Regions from separate parts of the Streptomyces sp. NPDC058274 genome, predicted to be linked through region 1. Evidence: riboswitches for the same ligand, from Rfam matches in the RefSeq annotation. Region 1 holds a riboswitch; each other region holds the start of a gene.
The links. A riboswitch is a leader RNA that binds a small molecule or an ion and turns the genes downstream of it on or off. The one in region 1 is predicted to bind cyclic di-AMP.

Region 1 (4,271 bases):
CTCCCAGCAGATCGCCGTCGCCGAGAAGGTCCTCGACGGCGAGGGTCTGGCCGTCTGGCCCACCTGTGGGCCGCTCTCCGGGCTCAGCAAGGACTCCGGCTCGGTCGAGGTCGACACGGGGGTGGCGGGCGACTCCTCGTCGTCCGACGGGTCCGGGTCGACGGACTCGTCCGGCACGTCGGGTTCGCTCGACTCCTCGCCGGCCGATTCCTCCAGTTCCTCTCCGTCCGAGTCCCCCTCGCCCGATTCGTCCTCTTCTGGCGCTTCTTCGGATTCGGCTGAAAACTCGACGAAGTCCGACGCCTCCTCGGGTTCGAGCGGCAGCTCGGATGAGGCGAGCACGGACGCCGGTACGGCAAAGGGTGACGACTCAGACAAGTCCGGGCAGAGTGGCGACTCTTCGGAGGCGACCGACGCGACCGGGACCGGCGCGGCCGGCTCGGGGCGCCACCGCGGTGACAGCGCCGACGGCAGCGATGCGAACGGCTCGTCCGACGGGCGCGACGTGGGGGCGGCCGGGCGGCATGCCTCACGCGACTCCGGTGCGGCCCGTGACGCCGCCGACGGCTCCTACACCGTCCGCCCCGGCGACAGTCTCTGGACCATCGCCGACTCCCTTGACCTCCAGGGCGGATGGTCCGAGCTCTACGCCGACAACAAGAAGTCGGTCGGCGCCGACCCCGACCTCATCCTGCCCGGTCAGAGCCTTGAGCTCGGTAGTGACTAAGTAGCTGTCAGCTGGCGAATCGGGTACAAATCAGCGGCAGTTCACGTCATGATTCGACGTGTAATGTCCGGTTTGGCGAGATGAGACAAGGGTCTCAGAAGCCCTGATCGTCTTTGAAATTCCGTCGGTCGCGTGTCTACGGTCGTGACCGCTCGCCACAGCGGGCCCCGATGGTCGCAACGCCGAATCCTGCCAGCGGCCGTACGGGAACAGTCGTCGCTTCAAGCGCCGTAGGCAGGAGCGGGGGACCCAAGGTAAGTGCCGCACCGGACAGTTGACCGGGACGGCTTGGGGTTAAGCCGCGCACTGAAGAGTGCGCGGCCGGGCAACTCACTCGGCCCGAACCCGACAGCTCACCTCGCAGGCGTCGGTGAGGGGATCACTTCATGCTGCTTTCCAGCAAGGGCAAGCACCGTCGCCCGTCCAAGGCCACCCGTGTCGCCACGCTCGCCGGCGTCACCGGCGTCGCCATCGCCGCCCCCCTGATGGCGGCCGGCAACGCCTCCGCCGCCTCCACCTCCGAGTGGGACACCGTCGCCCAGTGCGAGTCCGGCGGCAACTGGTCCATCAACACCGGCAACGGCTACTACGGCGGTCTGCAGTTCTCGTCCTCCACCTGGGCCGCGTACGGCGGTACCTCGTACGCCTCCACCGCCGACCAGGCCTCCAAGTCCCAGCAGATCGCCGTCGGCGAGAAGGTCCTCGCCGCGCAGGGCAAGGGTGCCTGGCCGACCTGCGGCACCGGCCTGTCCGGCGCCTCCCCGTCGAACTCGGGCAGCTCGCAGAGCACGACCCCCTCGCAGCAGCAGAGCACCCAGTCGCAGGAGCAGCGCGCCTCCCGCTCGCAGGAGCGTCCCGCGGCCAAGAAGACCGTCGAGACCCCGACCGGCAAGAAGGTCAAGAAGGGCGACGGCGAGTACAAGGTCGTCAAGGGTGACACCCTCAGCTCGATCGCCGAGAAGAAGAACGTCAAGGGCGGCTGGCAGAAGGTGTTCAAGCTGAACAAGGACATCGTCGACGACGCCGACTTCATCTTCCCGGGCCAGCAGCTCCACCTGAGCTGACACCCCTGAGCCGAAACAGCCCCCCGGCCGGCCGGCGGACCGGTCGCGAGGCTGGGGAAGCTCGCAGCTGAACCACAGCGCCCTCACATCCGTGACCTCCATCGTGGAGGTCACGTGAGGGCCCCCCGTCCCCCACGGGCTGCCCCGCCCCGGTGCGTTCTCCCCCGTACGCACCGGGGCGGGGCTTTTTCGTGTCCGGGGGTCGCATTCTTGTAGGGGGCAGGTTTTTGTTCCGTTCGGAAACAATTTACTCTCGGTTCCGTCCATGGGTTGGTCGACCGGCTGGCCGATCGCCCCGAGCCGGTTAGGCTCATGTCGCGGAGCCGACCGCGGCTCCGTGCTTGGGGGGCCGAGCGGCCCCGCGTACCCGCGTCACATCCAAGAAGGAGATGCTCGTGCCGTCCATCGACGTCGTCGTAGCCCGGGAAATCCTCGACTCGCGAGGCAACCCCACCGTCGAGGTCGAGGTCGGCCTCGACGACGGCAGCACGGGTCGTGCCGCCGTCCCGTCCGGCGCCTCCACCGGAGCCTTCGAGGCCATCGAGCTGCGTGACGGTGACCCCAACCGCTACGGCGGCAAGGGTGTCGAGAAGGCCGTCCTCGCCGTCATCGAGCAGATCGGCCCGGAGCTCGTCGGTTACGACGCCACCGAGCAGCGGCTGATCGACCAGGCGATGTTCGACCTGGACGCCACCGACAACAAGGGCTCGCTCGGCGCCAACGCCATCCTCGGCGTCTCCCTCGCCGTCGCGCACGCCGCCTCCGAGGCCAGCGACCTGCCGCTCTTCCGCTACCTGGGCGGTCCGAACGCGCACCTGCTGCCCGTCCCGATGATGAACATCCTGAACGGCGGCTCGCACGCCGACTCGAACGTGGACATCCAGGAGTTCATGATCGCCCCGATCGGCGCGGAGTCCTTCTCCGAGGCGCTGCGCTGGGGCGCCGAGGTCTACCACACCCTCAAGAAGGTGCTGAAGACCAAGGGCCTGTCCACCGGCCTCGGCGACGAGGGCGGCTTCGCCCCGAACCTGGAGTCCAACCGCGCCGCCCTCGACCTCATCGTCGAGGCCATCAAGCAGGCCGGCTACATCCCCGGTGAGCAGATCGCGCTCGCGCTCGACGTCGCCGCGTCCGAGTTCTACAAGGACGGCAAGTACGAGTTCGAGGGCAAGTCCCGCTCGGCCGCCGAGATGACCGAGTACTACGAGGAGCTCGTCTCCGCGTACCCGCTCGTCTCCATCGAGGACCCGCTGTACGAGGACGACTGGGCGGGCTGGAAGGTCATCACCGACAAGCTGGGCGACAAGGTCCAGATCGTCGGCGACGACCTCTTCGTCACCAACCCGGAGCGCCTGGCCCGCGGCATCGAGGAGGGCTCCGCCAACGCCCTGCTCGTCAAGGTCAACCAGATCGGTTCGCTGACCGAGACGCTGGACGCCGTCGAGCTGGCCCAGCGCAACGGCTTCAAGTGCATGATGTCCCACCGCTCCGGCGAGACCGAGGACGTCACCATCGCCGACCTCGCGGTCGCCGTGAACTGCGGCCAGATCAAGACCGGCGCCCCGGCCCGCTCGGACCGCGTCGCCAAGTACAACCAGCTGCTGCGCATCGAGGAGATCCTCGACGACGCCGCGGTGTACGCCGGCCGTAGCGCCTTCCCGCGGTTTCGCTCCGCGAACCAGTAAGCACAGCAAGGGTTGAGCCTCAGCCGCGTAGGAAGCGTCGTACGTACGTCCCCGTACTCGGTCCCGTACCGTGTGCGGGGACGTACGCACGTGACGGGCTTGTTCCGGGGAGGCGGGATTCATGGCCGTGAAGGACCGGGACCGGTTCTCCACCGCGACCAGGCTGCGGGCGCTCGGTGAGCAGACCGCGGCCCGGGTCTACCGCTCGCAGACCAAGCGCCAGGCCCGCCGCTCCCGGCTCACCAGCCGGGCGGCGCTCCTGGCGCTCGTCCTCTGCTCCCTGATCGTGGCCCTGGCGTACCCGATAAGGCAGTACGTGTCCCAGCGCGCCGAGGTCGCCGACCTGGAGCGGCAGCAGGACCAGGCCAGGGAGCGGGTCGAGCAGCTGCGCGACCTCAAGGCACGCTGGCAGGACGACGCGTACGCCGAGCAGCAGATCCGGCTGCGGCTGCACTATGTGATGCCGGGCGAGACCGGCTACATCGTGATCGACCCGGACGCCGCGAAGCAGTCCCGCGCCGACCAGGGGGCGGCCGCCCGTCCCTGGTACGCCAACGTCTGGGACGGTGTGGACAAGTCCGACCGCGCCGCCCGGTGAGCGGGCCGGCGCCCCGGCCGCTCACCCGCTCCGACCACTGAACTGACTAGAGAGACAAAAGCACAGGCATGGAAACCCCTCCGCCGCACACCCCGCGCACCGAGCCGACCGACGCGGACGTCGAGGCCTTCAAGCAGCAGCTCGGCCGGCCGCCGCGCGGACTGCGTGCGATCGTGCACCGCTGCCCCTGCGGTCAG
Region 2 (4,271 bases), on a different contig from region 1:
CGTCGAGCACCCCACCCGGCCGTGATTTCGCTGTCAGCGAGGACCCCACGGACGACGAGCGTACGTCCTGTACATTTTTTACAGACGTCGATCAGTCGATCAAGGAGGCGTGCGCCATGGACAGCCCGTCCGCCCGCTATGTCCTGCCCGAGTTCACCGAACGCACCGCGGTGGGACACCGGACGCTGGATCCGTACTCGAAGCTGCTCGACGAGCGGATCGTGTTCCTCGGGACACCGATCGACGACACGTCGGCGAACGACGTGATGGCCCAGTTCATGCACCTCGAATATCTGGCCCCGGACCGGGACATCTCGCTGTACATCAACTCCCCCGGCGGCTCGTTCAGTGCGATGACGGCGATCTACGACACGATGCAGTTCGTCACCTGCGACGTCGAGACGGTCTGCCTCGGCCAGGCGGCGTCGGCCGCGGCCGTGGTGCTGGCCGGGGGCACACCGGGCAAACGCTCCGCACTGCCGGGTGCGCGCGTCCTCCTCCACCAGCCCTCGATCCCCGAACCGATCCACGGTCAGGCGAGTGATCTGGCCATCCAGGCCGAGGAGTTGGTGCGCACCCGCACAATGCTGGAGGAGATGCTCGCGCGGCACACGGGGCAGAGCCCCGAGCGGGTCGCCGCGGACATCGAGCGGGACAGGATTCTGGACGCGCCGGCGGCGGTGGCGTACGGACTGGTGGACCGCATCATCGCGAGCCGCAAGGTCTCGCGCACCGCGCCCGGCGAGAGGTGAACTGCCGATGCTCCCACCCGAATTGCCCCCGCTGCCCGCACTGACGCGCGCCGAGGCCGAGTTGATCGACCGTTACCTCGACGTGGTCGACCTGCTCGGCCGGATCAACCCCGCCCGCCCCGGGGACACCTATCGCGGACTGCGGGCCGCCCAGGCGCTGGTGAGCAAGGCGACGGCGCTGCGCGACGCGCTCACGCTGATGCACCAGCGCGGCGAGAGCGAGGTGCACGCGCCGACGCTGGCGCGCGCACTGCGCGTTCTGGACGGCGAGCGCCGGGCGGCTCGCGTCACCGTGCCGCCCGACGCGCAGATCTGACGCGCCCACACCCTCGCCGGCCAAGTGCGAGCGCCCGGCGAGGTGTCCGGACCAGGACACAAACGCACCAAACGGTGTACCCCCCAATGGCGTAGACAGGCCCCCCTTCGAGGGCCCTCACGACTTGCGCAACGCGCGTACAGTCCGGGCGGAATGAGGCATTCCGCCGCAGGTGCGGGGCTGGTCGGCACCCCCAACCCCCGTTCGAAACAGGGGGTGTCCACCCGAACGGGTGAGTGGTGAGTAACCCCACAAATCCCCGGTTCCGTTCGGTTTTTCAGACATCCATGGGTGAAGATCCCTTCCGACGACAAGACCCCGCCAAAGCGGCGGGGCGATCCGGGCGGACGCCGAGTCCTGCCGCCGCCCGGATGACCGGTCGACAGGAGTGGATCGGCAGGAGTGGAGGACCCAAGCACGACGGGTCGCCGGAACAGTCGTTCCGAGCAGCCCTTGGGGTGAAGCCGCAGCAGCGGCCGGGCAACTTCGCCAGCCCGAATCCGACAGGTCATCCTTCACAGGCGGCTGACGAAGGGTTGCGCATGACTGCGCTCAATCGTGTCCCGTCGCTGTGGACCAGGGCCGGTACGGCCTCGGCTCTCACCATCGCCGCCGTGGGCGGCAGCCTCGTGGTTCCGGGCGTCGCATCCGACGCCGCAGCGGCCACACCTGCGACGAAGGCACTCCAGATCGCGGCCTCCAAGAAGGGCTCCCCGTACAAGTACGGAGCCACGGGACCGCGTCGCTTCGACTGCTCCGGGCTCACGCTCTACTCGTACAAGAAGGCGGGCAAGAAGCTGCCTCGTACGGCCGCGGCGCAGTACAACAAGAGCCACCACGTCTCGGCCTCGCACCGCAAGGCCGGAGACCTCGTGTTCTTCCACTCGGGCCGGAACGTCTACCACGTCGGCATCTACGCCGGGAAGGGACGGATCTGGCACTCCCCGAAGACCGGAGAGGTCGTGAAGCTCCAGAAGATCTGGACGAAGAGCGTCTGGTACGGCCGGGTCGGCTGATCCGCCTCCGGGGGGTGACGGCCCGTGCCGTCACCCCCCGGAGGGCCGACGACGCCTCGCGGCGACCCCGCCCTTGAGCTCGGGCCGGACAGCGCCCACAGAGCGCGCAGCAGCCCCTGAGCGCGCCGGCCGCGCCTTCACCGGTCATGCAAGGGACGTCACGTCACCCATACGGGCGTACGGACGTGTCGTTGCGGTCCTGGTGTCCGGCGATCCAGGTGCTTCCGGCCCCGTGGCGCCGCAGCGCACCCGTACGGGACGCACACGCTCGCGGACCCTCGTAGCACGGCCGCCGCGTCAAGGCTCCTGCTGGCCCGCCGTCACCGGCTCTGCGGGGAGCGACCACGGCAGTTGGATCGCGACCGTCTTGCCGCCCTCCCGGGTGGGCCGGACAGTCAGCTTGCCTCCGTACTCGGCGGTCAGCCAGCGGATGATGACCATGCCCCGCCCGTTGTCCTGCTGGACGGCCGCGGGCAGGCGTTTCGGGAAGCGCGGATGGCTGTCGGTGACGCCGATGCGCAGATGCTCGTCACGGTCGAGACAGAGGTCCACCGTGAAGGTGGGCGACTGCCCGAACGTGTGCTGGACGGCGTTGGTGGCGAGTTCGGACACGATCAGGCGCACGGTGTCGGCGATGTCCGTGTCGCCCGGCAGGCCCCACTCGGCCAGCACGGTGGCGACGTATTTTCGGGCCGCGGAGACCGAGGCGGGATCGCTCGGCAGAGTGACGGATGCTTCCTGGTGATCTGCCATGGCGACGTCGTCCCTTTCCCACGGGACCGGAGTCCGACACGGAGCGGATGGTTCGAGTACGGTCCCGGACTTGGTGCTTCGCGCCAGATTGCCATCACTGCGGGGGTCACGGGTGGCGATCCACGGAGATATGCATATATCTGTCGCTCGAAGCGGTGAACTCTCCGACGACCGACCGTATTTGGGCGGGCCCCCTGCTCATCCTCTACCGTCGCCGTGACAGCCGCGTGCCGGGCGGAAGGAGACGGCCATGCAACACGGTCCAGCGGTGCGGCGCCGCAAGCTCGGCGCCGAGCTGCGCGGCCTGCGCGCCGCGGCGGGCCTCACCAGTGGCGAGGCGGCCCGCCTGGTCGGCTGGCACCAGTCCAAGGTGAGCCGTATCGAGACCGGCATCAGCGGAGTGAAGCCGGCCGACGTCTGTCTGCTGCTCGACGCGTACCGCGTGGTGGACCCCGAACTGCGCGAGTTACTCGTCGGGTTGGCAGGCTCCGAGGGAAACGGCCGCCATCACTGGTGGCACGCCTACCGCGGTGTACTGCCGCCCACGTACCGCGACTTCATCAGTCTGGAGTCGCAGGCCAGCGGAATGCGCACGCTGGAGACCTCCGTGGTGCCGGGGCTGTTGCAGACGCGTGAGTACGCCCGTGCGGTGACCCGGGCCGCCGTCGACGGCCTGGAGGAGCGCAAGTTGGACGCGCTGGTCGAAGTACGGCTGGCCCGGCAGGACGTGCTGCGTTCGAATCCGCCGCTGGAGCTGACCGCCGTGCTCGACGAGGCGGTGCTGCGCCGGACGGTCGGCGGCCCGGAGGTGATGGAACGGCAGCTGGCGCGGCTGCTGGCGGCGGCGCACCTTCCTCACGTGCGGCTTCAGGTGCTGCCGTTCGCCGCCGGAGCCCATATCGGCATCAGCGGGCCTTTCGTTATCTTCTCATTTCCGAACACAACTGATCTGGACGTAGTTGTTCTTGACCACATGACGAGTAGCCTCTACCTCGAACGGAAAGAAGACCTCCAGGCCTACAGCGAGGCCTTCAACGCCCTTCAGTTCCACGCCCTTTCGCCCAAGGACTCGTTGGACTACATCGCCGCGATACGTGACGGCGCGTAAGGAGGCACCATGTCCGCAATGCCTCGGTACGTAGCTTCCAGTACTTCTCTGCACGGCGTGCGCTGGCTGCGCAGCAGCCGCAGCACCGGAATGAACAACTGTGTCGAGACCGCGCGACCAGGACCGGGCCCGTGGGCCGGGCTGGTCGCCGTCCGTGACTCGAAGAACGAGGCGGGACCCGCCCTGCTCTTCGCCCCTGCCGCCTGGGAGGGTTTCATCGCCGCGCTGAGCTGACCCCCGAGCTGTTCGACCCGTTCACGTCATTCACCTCGTACGGCTGATCACGCGTACGGCGTGGTCGATCTGCCCGTCGGTGAGATCCGCGC
Region 3 (4,271 bases), on a different contig from region 1:
GTCATCCGGTCGGCCCTCAGCGGTCGCCGCCCGCCCCCGCGCCGGGAAGCCTGGACGGGTGGGGCAGCAGGGAGGTTCACAGCGGCCGGAGAAGGCGTCCGGCGGGGCCGGCCGCGAGGCCGATCCCGATGGGTATGAGCGGGCCGGGGGCCGGTTGCCCGGGGATGCCGATGGGTTCGAGTGGGCCGGGGGCCGGTTGCCCGGGGATGCCGTGCCTGATCCCGGGCTCGGGGAGAGTCCGTCCCCCGCCGCTGCCGAGCCGGCCACCCGGCGCATCTCGCGCGCCCGCAGCTTCGTCCGGGCGCTGCCCGCGCTGCTCATCGTGGTCGGGATCGTCTACGACTACCTCACCCCCTCGGACTTCACCGCGGCCCCCCTCTTCACCGCGGCCCCGCTGGTCGCCGCGCCCCTCTTCTCGCTGCGCGGCACGATCCTCACCGGCCTCGGCGCCCTGGTGTCCGTCCTCACCATCCACATCAGGCTCGGCATCGCCCTGAACGTCGACTCGGTCACCGAACTGGTCACCGTGGCGACCGTCGCCGTCCTGGCCGTCCTCATCAACATCCTGGTCCGGCGCACCGACGAGCGGCTCGCCTCCGCCCGCGAGATCGCCGAGGCCGCCCAGCGCGCCGTCCTGCCGCGGCCGGCCGAACGGATCGGCGGCTTCGAGTTCGCGGCCCGGTACGAGGCGGCGCAGGCCGACGCGTTCATCGGCGGCGACCTGTACGCGGTGCAGGACTCCCCGCACGGCGTACGGCTGGTGGTGGGCGACGTACGGGGCAAGGGCATGGGCGCGGTGGCGGCCGTCGCGGTGGTCATCGGATCGTTCCGGGAGGCGGCCGAGCACGAGTCGACGCTGGAGGCGGTCGCCCAGCGACTGGAGCGGGCGCTGGCGCGCGAAGGGACCCGGCGCGACGGACTCGACGCCTTCGAGGGGTTCACCACGGCCGTCCTCGCCGAGATCCCGCACGGCGACGGCGTCGTACGCATCGTCAGTCGCGGCCACCCCCCGCCCCTGCTCCTGGGCGCGGACGGCACGCTGCGCGTCCTGGACGCCGCGGAGCCCGCACTGCCGCTCGGGCTGGGCGAGTTGGGCAGCCGGCCCGACCGTGCGGAGGAGGCGGCCTTCCCGAGCGGGGCCACGCTGCTCTTCTACACCGACGGGCTCTCGGAGGCGCGTGACGGGCGCGGGGAGTTCTACGATCCGGCGGCGCGGCTGGCCGGACGGGTCTTCGCCGGCCCCGACGCGCTGCTGGCAGCCCTCACGCGAGACGTGCGCCGGCACACGGGCGGCGGGACGACGGACGACCTCGCGCTGCTCGCCGTACGCCGGCCATGAGCGTCGTACGAACTGTTCTTGATCGTTGTCACCGGAGGTGACCGGATGGCACCCCTCCGCATAACAGCTGACGAACCGTCAATTGAACTGGGGTTTATGAGGCGTGGTCAACTCGCCCGTTTTCCACCCCTCATGACCCGTAAGTCCAGGCGGAAGACGTTAATGATCAGTCCGAACAGCTTGGAATCCGTAGCCCGAGTCTATTAACGTTCGATAACGCAGCGCGGTCGTCACAGCCGTCACTGGAGTCGGCTCCGTGCGCACGCGCCGAATCCCGCAAGGGAACCGGGGAACCACCAACTTGGGGTGAATCGAGCGTCTTTCGCGGTGGATCACACTGCGGTTGACGCGCGTAGGAGACCTTCCTGCTCCGAACCCGTCAGCTAACCCGGTAGGCGAGAAGGAAGGAAAGGAGCGCGCCCACGTGGCGTCAAACCGGCCTGCACAACCCACCTCGTTCGCGCCGAGTGAGAAGCAGAGCGACACCTTCGGCTACGGCCGCGGCAGCGACGAGGGGCCCTGGGAGGAGTGGAATCCCACCGCGGATTCCGTCCGTCCCGTCCGCGGCCGGCACCGCGTCTCCAAGCAGCGTGGCGGAGGACTCGCCCGCAGCTCCACCGTTCTGGGCGTCGGCGTCATCGCCGCCGTCGGTGCGGGTGGCATGGCCACCGCGCAGACCGGCAAGCCCCCGGTGTCCATCTCGATGCCCGACCTGTCGTCGGTCGCCACCTCGGCCAAGGCCCTGATATCCGACGGCGAGGCCCCTGCGAAGGGCTCCGCCACCCCGCTCACCAGCGCCGGTCTCACCACCGACGACACCGCGCAGGGCACCACCGACGCCGGCGAGGCGCTGCGCGCGCGGATCATGCAGCAGGCCGAGTCGCAGCAGGACCAGGTCGACAGCGCGGCCCAGCGGGCCGCCGAGACCGCCGCCGCGAAGAAGGCCGCCGCCGAAGCGTCCAAGACGCAGGACGAGGCGAAGGCCAAGGCCGCCGCCGTCAAGAAGAAGGCGGAGGAGGAGGCCAAGCAGAAGGCCGAGGCCGAGCGCCTCGCCAAGCTGGCCAAGAGCTACTCGCTGCCCACCTCCTCGTACACGCTGACCTCGCGCTTCGGCGAGGCCGGCGCGCTGTGGTCCTCGGGGTACCACACCGGCCTCGACTTCGCGGCTCCCACGGGCACGCTGATCAAGGCCGTCCACAGCGGCACCATCACGGAAGCGGGCTGGGCCGGTTCGTACGGCTACCGCACGATCCTGACCCTCGATGACGGTACGGAGCTGTGGTTCTGCCACCAGTCCTCCATCAGCGCGAGCGTGGGGCAGAAGGTGGCCACGGGTGACGTCATCGGGCGCGTGGGCGCGACCGGCAACGTGACCGGGCCGCATCTGCACCTTGAGGTGCACCCCGGCGGCAACGCCACCGGAATCGACCCGATGGCCTGGCTGCAGAGCAAGGGACTCAACCCCTGACAGCTTCCGGGCGCCCATGACGGCTCCTGGCAGCCACATCGGCACCCGGCATCCCTGACAGTTTCCCGGTGTGAGCGCCTCGCCTTCTACGCGGGGCGCTTCGCCCGTTTCGTGCGGGCTTTTCCGCGGGCTTGCGGAATAGATGGCTCCGCCACCGGTGTTGCTGATCGACATGACTTCTCTTCGCAAGCTGGGCCCGTCCGAGCTCGAGGTCTTCCCGCTCGCCCTCGGCGGCAACGTCTTCGGCTGGACCGCAGACGAGACACAGTCCTTCGCCGTGCTGGACGCCTACGCGGCCGCGGGCGGCAACTTCGTGGACACCGCCGACACGTACTCCGCCTGGGTGCCGGGCAACAAGGGCGGTGAGTCGGAGACGATCATCGGCAAGTGGTTCGCCGCGCGCGGCAACCGCTCCGACATCGTCCTGGCCACCAAGGTGGGCTCCCACCCCGACTACAAGGGGCTGGCCCCGGACAACGTGCGGGCCGCGGCCGACGCGTCGCTGCGCCGGCTGGGCACGGATTACATCGACCTCTACTACACGCACCGCGACGACCCCTCCGTCCCCGTCGAGGACATCATCGGCGCGCTCGACGAGCTGGTGCGGGCGGGCAAGGTGCGGGCCATCGCCGCCTCCAACATCTCGCCCGAGCGGCTCCAGGAGTCCCTGGAGTTCTCCGACCGCGAGGGGCTGGCGCGGTACGTCGCCGTCCAGCCGGAGTACAACCTGGTCTCGCGCGAGACGTACGAGGGTCCGCTCCAGGAGGTCGCCTCCCGCTCCGGCCTGGCCGCCGTCCCGTACTACGCGCTCGCCTCCGGCTTCCTCACGGGCAAGTACCGGCCCGGTACGACCGTCGACTCCCCGCGGGCGGGCGGCGCCGCCAAGCACCTGGAGACGGAGCGTGGTGTGAACGTCCTCGCGGCCCTGGACGAGATCGCCCGGACCCACGACGTCCCGGTCGCCACGGTGGCGCTGGCCTGGCTCGCCGCCCAGCCGACGGTGGCCGCGCCGATCGCCTCCGCGCGGACGGTCGAGCAACTGCCCGCGCTGCTGGGGGTCGCCGACCTGACCCTGACGGACGGGGAACTGACGACGCTGACGAAGGCGTCGGCCGTGTAGTTCCGTCTCGCGGAAGCGTGTTCCCGTCGCTGGGCCGGAGTCCTTTCCGCCGCGACGGTGATCAGCCGTGACGGTGTTCTCCGGCGGTGCCGTACCCGCCGTACCCCCGTGTCTACGACCGATACGGGTTGTACGCGGGATACGGCGCCGCCGGACCGGCATAAGGCGCCCCGCCCGAATAGGGCGCCCCGCCCGGATACGGCGTCGCAGACCCGATGTACGGCCCGCCGCGGCCGTACAAGGGCGTGTACATCGGCCACGGCGGCAACGCGACCGGTGCCGTCGCCCGGGCGGCGTATGCCAGGGCCGGCCGGGCCACCTCCCGGCGCCGCCACAGTTCGTTC
Region 4 (4,271 bases), on a different contig from region 1:
CGAGACGACCCACGAGGACCTCCTCATCCCGCTCCCCGACGGGACCCGCCTGTACGCCCGCGTGTGGCGGCCGCTGACCGACGAGCCCGTACCGGCCCTGCTCGAGTACCTCCCGTACCGCCTGACGGACTGGACGGCGCCCCGCGACTGGCAGCGCCATCCCTGGTACGCCGGTCACGGCTACGCCTCCGTCCGGGTGGACGTCCGCGGTCACGGCAACTCCGAGGGCATGCCGGCGGACGAGTACGCGGAGGTGGAGCTGGCCGACGGGGTCGAGGTCGTCAACTGGCTGGCGGCCCAGCCCTGGTGCAACGGCAGGGTCGGCATGTTCGGCATCTCCTGGGGCGGCTTCAACTCGCTCCAGATCGCCGCCCGCGCCCCCGAACCGCTCAAGGCCATCGTCACGGTCTGCTCGACGGACGACCGCTACGACAACGACGTGCACTACATGGGCGGTTCCGTCCTCGCCGTCGACATGCACGCCTGGGCGTCGACCATGCTCGCGTTCGTCTGCCGGCCGCCCGACCCGGCGTACGTCGGCGAGGTGATGTGGCGCGACATGTGGGTGAAGCGCCTGGAGGCCGTCGACCCCTTCATCCACACCTGGCTGGCGCACCAGACCCGGGACGCGTACTGGCGGCACGGCAGCGTGTGCGAGGACTACGGCGCGATCCGGGCGGCCGTCCTCGCGGTGGGCGGCTGGCACGACCCGTACCGGGACACGGTGCTGCGCCTGGTGGAGCACCTGCCGTCCGACCGGGTACGCGGACTGATCGGCCCCTGGTCCCACCAGTACCCGGACCGGGGGCTGCCGCCGGGCCCGGCGATCGGTTTCCTCCAGGAGACGCTGCGCTGGTGGGACCACTGGCTGAAGCCGGGGGCCGACGGCGGTTCCGGGGCGGGGGACGGGCCGGTCACCGGTGTGGACGGGGCTCGTGCGGCCGGCACCGGGGCGGGCGGGGCCGAGGTGGGCGGGACCAGGGTCGGGGCCCGGGATTCTCGCGTCGGCGTGATGGCCGAGCCGCTGCTCCGCTCGTACATCAGCGACTCGCACCCTCCGGCCACGGTGTACCCGACCCTGCCCGGCCGCTGGGTGGGCGACGACGCCTGGCCCTCCCCCGCGGTGACCCCGGTCACGTACGCGCTGGAGGGCGCGCCCGTACTGGTGCGCTCACCGCAGCACACCGGCCTGGACGCCGGCCGTTTCTTCCCGTTCGGCAACGACGCCGACCTGCCGCCGGACCAGCGCGAGGAGGACGCGAAGTCGGCGTGCTTCGAGTTCGAGGTGCCGGCGGAGACCTGGGTGCTGGGGCGGCCGCGGGTCCGGCTGCGGCTGACCTCCGCGGTGCCGCGGGGGCAGGTGATCGCGCGGGTCTGCGAGGTGTTCCCGGACGGGGCGTCGACGCTCGTCACGCGTGGCGTGCTGAACCTCTCCGCCCGCGAGGGCCGGGACCGGGCGGTGGAGTGGCCGTCCGGCGAGACCCAGGACGTGACCTTCGAGCTGAACGGCATCGGACACGCCTTCCCGGCGGGGCACCGCATCCGGCTGGCCGTCTCGTCGGCGTACTGGCCGTGGATCTGGCCGCAGCCCGGTTCGGACACCGGGTTCACCCTGGACCCGGAAGGAAGCTCGCTCGAACTGCCGGTGCGGGCAAGGGAGTCGGACCCGTCCATCACCTTCGAGGAGCCCGAGGAGTCCGCACCCCTGGGCGTCGTCGTCCCGGCGACGCTGGACGAACCCCGCCCGGAGCGCCTGGTCGTCCGCGATGTGGCGAAGGGCGAACGGCGCCTCGAGGTGGACCCGCGCTACGGCGGCACGCGCGTCTACCCCGACGGCCTGGAGTTCACCGAGGAAGCCCTGGAGACCTACACGATCGACGAGTCGGATCCCCTGTCGGCCCGTACCCGTTCGGAGTGGACCGTCCGTCTCCACCGCCCGGAGACGGGATGGGACGCGAAGGTCGAGACCCGCTCCGAAATCACCTGTGACGCAACGGACTTCATCACCTCGAACGAGGTGATCTGCAAGGACGGGGACGAGGTGGTCTTCCACCGGACGTGGGAGAGGAGAATCCCGCGCACGGCTGGGTAGACACCGACACGGCGGTGACGGAGCGCGGAGGGACGGGGCGCGGGGGGACATGGCGCGGACCGAGGAATTCCTGATGGACCTGGACGAGGGGATGCTCGCGTATTTCCGCGAGATGGCCCAGGAGATGGTCACCCGCTTCGGGATCTCGCGGGCGGAGGCCGTGGCGCGCATCAACGGGGCTTACGCGGACCGGGAGTTCGCGCCGTATCCCGATCTGATCTGCCATGAGCTCCCGGAGTACTGGGGCTACGGGCTGTACTTCAGGGCCAACGCGGGGCGGCTGCCGGACGACGACCCGGACACGGATCTCTCCGTGTGGGAGGTCCGGCCGGCTCCGGCGAGGGGCTCGGCCGCCTGGACCGTCGCGGAGTAATGCCCGAGTTGCCTGCATCGCCCCTTTGTTTGCGCTTGGTCGCGTGAAATGAGTCACGTCACAATGGATCAAGCGCCGCGCTCCGTCGAGCAATTTCCCCTTTGCGAAAGGCAAGTTGAGTTTCACGTTCCGGTCTAATCGGGCGATTTCCCCCGACGTCATGACGTGGCCAAGCGGGGTGCAACGGGAAATCCGGCCTTGTTCCCGACATGTGCTCTCGCATACGTTCGCGTCGATCCGAGCGGAACGCCGAATCCTGCCGCCGCCCGGAGCACCCATCCACCCACGCACGGCAGGAGCGGGGGACCCAGGTAAGTCGCCGGTCCGGTCACACCGGAACGGCTCGGGGTTAAGTCGCATGTCGCCATGCGGCCGGGCACCTCCAGCCCGAACCCGACAGCTCACCTCGCAGGCGCCCGAGAGGAAATTCGTCATGGCCGCACGAGGCAAGCACCGTCGTCCCAGAACCTCCCCCCTCACCCGCGGGTTCGTCGCCGCCGGAACGGGCGGAGCCGCACTCGCGCTCCCCATCGTGGGAGCTGCCAGTGCCCACGCCGCCCAGCCGGCCCAGGTCACCACGCAGGCCGTCCAGGCCGCGAAGGCCTCGGTGCCGCAGGTCCAGCTCGTGACGTACCAGGTGGCCGCCGGCGACACCCTGTCCAAGATCGCGCGCGAGCACTCCGCGAGCGCCGACTGGAAGAAGCTCTACGACGCGAACCGCGCGGTCATCGGCAGCGACCCGTCGACGATCCGCCCGGGCCTCAAGCTGACCGTGGGCACCAAGACCGCCAAGGCGGCCGCGAAGTCCTCCACGGCGGCCAAGACGACGGCGACCTCCGCCTCCACGAAGTCGTACGCGAACAACCTGGACGGCTGGATCAAGGAAGCCCTGGACATCATGGCCCAAAAGGGCATTCCGGGCACTTACGACGGCATCCACCGCAACATCATCCGTGAGTCGTCGGGCAACCCGCTGGCCATCAACAACTGGGACTCCAACGCCGTGGCCGGTACGCCGTCCAAGGGGCTCCTCCAGGTCATCGACCCGACCTTCTCCGCCTACCACGTGGCCGGCACCTCGACGAACCCCTACGACCCCGTCGCGAACATCACGGCCGCCTGCAACTACGCCGCCGACAAGTACGGCTCGATCGACAACGTCTTCGGGGCGTACTGAGCAGCCTTCGGGGCTACGGACGACGACGGGATCGCGGCCTAAGGAGCGGGAAACAGCCGCTCCAGTACGGCCGCGATGCCGTCCTCCGCGTTCGACAGGGTGATCTCGTCGGCGACGGCCCTGAGTTCGGGATGGGCGTTGGCCATGGCGACGCCGTGGGCGGCCCAGTCGAACATGGGGATGTCGTTCGGCATGTCGCCGAAGGCGATCGTCTCGGACGGCGGCAGACCCAGGTGGTCCGCGGCCAGGGCGAGACCCGTCGCCTTGGTCACGCCACATGGCTGGAGTTCGACGGTGCCGGGGCCCGACATGGTGACGGTCGCCAGCGAGCCGACCGTCACCCGGGCCGCCGACGCCAACTCGTCGTCGGTCAGGGTGGGATGGCGCAGCAGCACCTTGCTGATCGGCTCGGCCCAGAGGTCGTCACGCCGTCGCACCCGCACCGCGGGCAGCGTGGGGTGCGGCATCAGATAGCCGGGCTCGATGAGCGTGAGCCCGTCCACCCCGTCCTGGTCCACGGCCGCGTAGACCTGCCCGACCTCCGCCTCGATCTTGCCGAGCGCGGTCTCGGCCAGCTCCCGGTCCAGGGTCACCGACCAGAGCAGACGGCCGGCTCCGGCGTCGTACAA

Region 2: another riboswitch for cyclic di-AMP. It lies ahead of ACFVYF_RS12665 (C40 family peptidase); the one in region 1 lies ahead of ACFVYF_RS11615 (transglycosylase family protein).
Region 3: another riboswitch for cyclic di-AMP. It lies ahead of ACFVYF_RS04530 (M23 family metallopeptidase); the one in region 1 lies ahead of ACFVYF_RS11615 (transglycosylase family protein).
Region 4: another riboswitch for cyclic di-AMP. It lies ahead of ACFVYF_RS31755 (transglycosylase SLT domain-containing protein); the one in region 1 lies ahead of ACFVYF_RS11615 (transglycosylase family protein).

The regions. Positions count from the first base shown of each region.
Region 1 is NZ_JBHVXW010000004.1:394,996-399,266, forward strand. Features, by position in the region: gene ACFVYF_RS11610 (transglycosylase family protein) at 1-727, shown strand, start outside; cyclic di-AMP (ydaO/yuaA leader) riboswitch at 944-1,109, shown strand; gene ACFVYF_RS11615 (transglycosylase family protein) at 1,114-1,791, shown strand; gene eno (phosphopyruvate hydratase) at 2,181-3,476, shown strand; gene ACFVYF_RS11625 (septum formation initiator family protein) at 3,598-4,074, shown strand; gene ACFVYF_RS11630 (DUF501 domain-containing protein) at 4,143-4,271, shown strand, end outside.
Region 2 is NZ_JBHVXW010000005.1:121,572-125,842, reverse strand. Features, by position in the region: gene ACFVYF_RS12675 (ATP-dependent Clp protease proteolytic subunit) at 117-752, shown strand; gene ACFVYF_RS12670 (hypothetical protein) at 760-1,068, shown strand; cyclic di-AMP (ydaO/yuaA leader) riboswitch at 1,407-1,607, shown strand; gene ACFVYF_RS12665 (C40 family peptidase) at 1,611-2,084, shown strand; gene ACFVYF_RS12660 (ATP-binding protein) at 2,382-2,837, opposite strand; gene ACFVYF_RS12655 (helix-turn-helix domain-containing protein) at 3,088-3,945, shown strand; gene ACFVYF_RS12650 (DUF397 domain-containing protein) at 3,955-4,179, shown strand; gene ACFVYF_RS12645 (8-amino-7-oxononanoate synthase) at 4,210-4,271, opposite strand, start outside.
Region 3 is NZ_JBHVXW010000002.1:22,926-27,196, reverse strand. Features, by position in the region: gene ACFVYF_RS04535 (PP2C family protein-serine/threonine phosphatase) at 212-1,339, shown strand; cyclic di-AMP (ydaO/yuaA leader) riboswitch at 1,595-1,752, shown strand; gene ACFVYF_RS04530 (M23 family metallopeptidase) at 1,764-2,807, shown strand; gene ACFVYF_RS04525 (aldo/keto reductase) at 2,980-3,927, shown strand; gene ACFVYF_RS04520 (PrsW family intramembrane metalloprotease) at 4,040-4,271, opposite strand, start outside.
Region 4 is NZ_JBHVXW010000021.1:149,941-154,211, reverse strand. Features, by position in the region: gene ACFVYF_RS31765 (CocE/NonD family hydrolase) at 1-2,092, shown strand, start outside; gene ACFVYF_RS31760 (hypothetical protein) at 2,142-2,465, shown strand; cyclic di-AMP (ydaO/yuaA leader) riboswitch at 2,736-2,895, shown strand; gene ACFVYF_RS31755 (transglycosylase SLT domain-containing protein) at 2,899-3,642, shown strand; gene ACFVYF_RS31750 (HAD family hydrolase) at 3,681-4,271, opposite strand, start outside.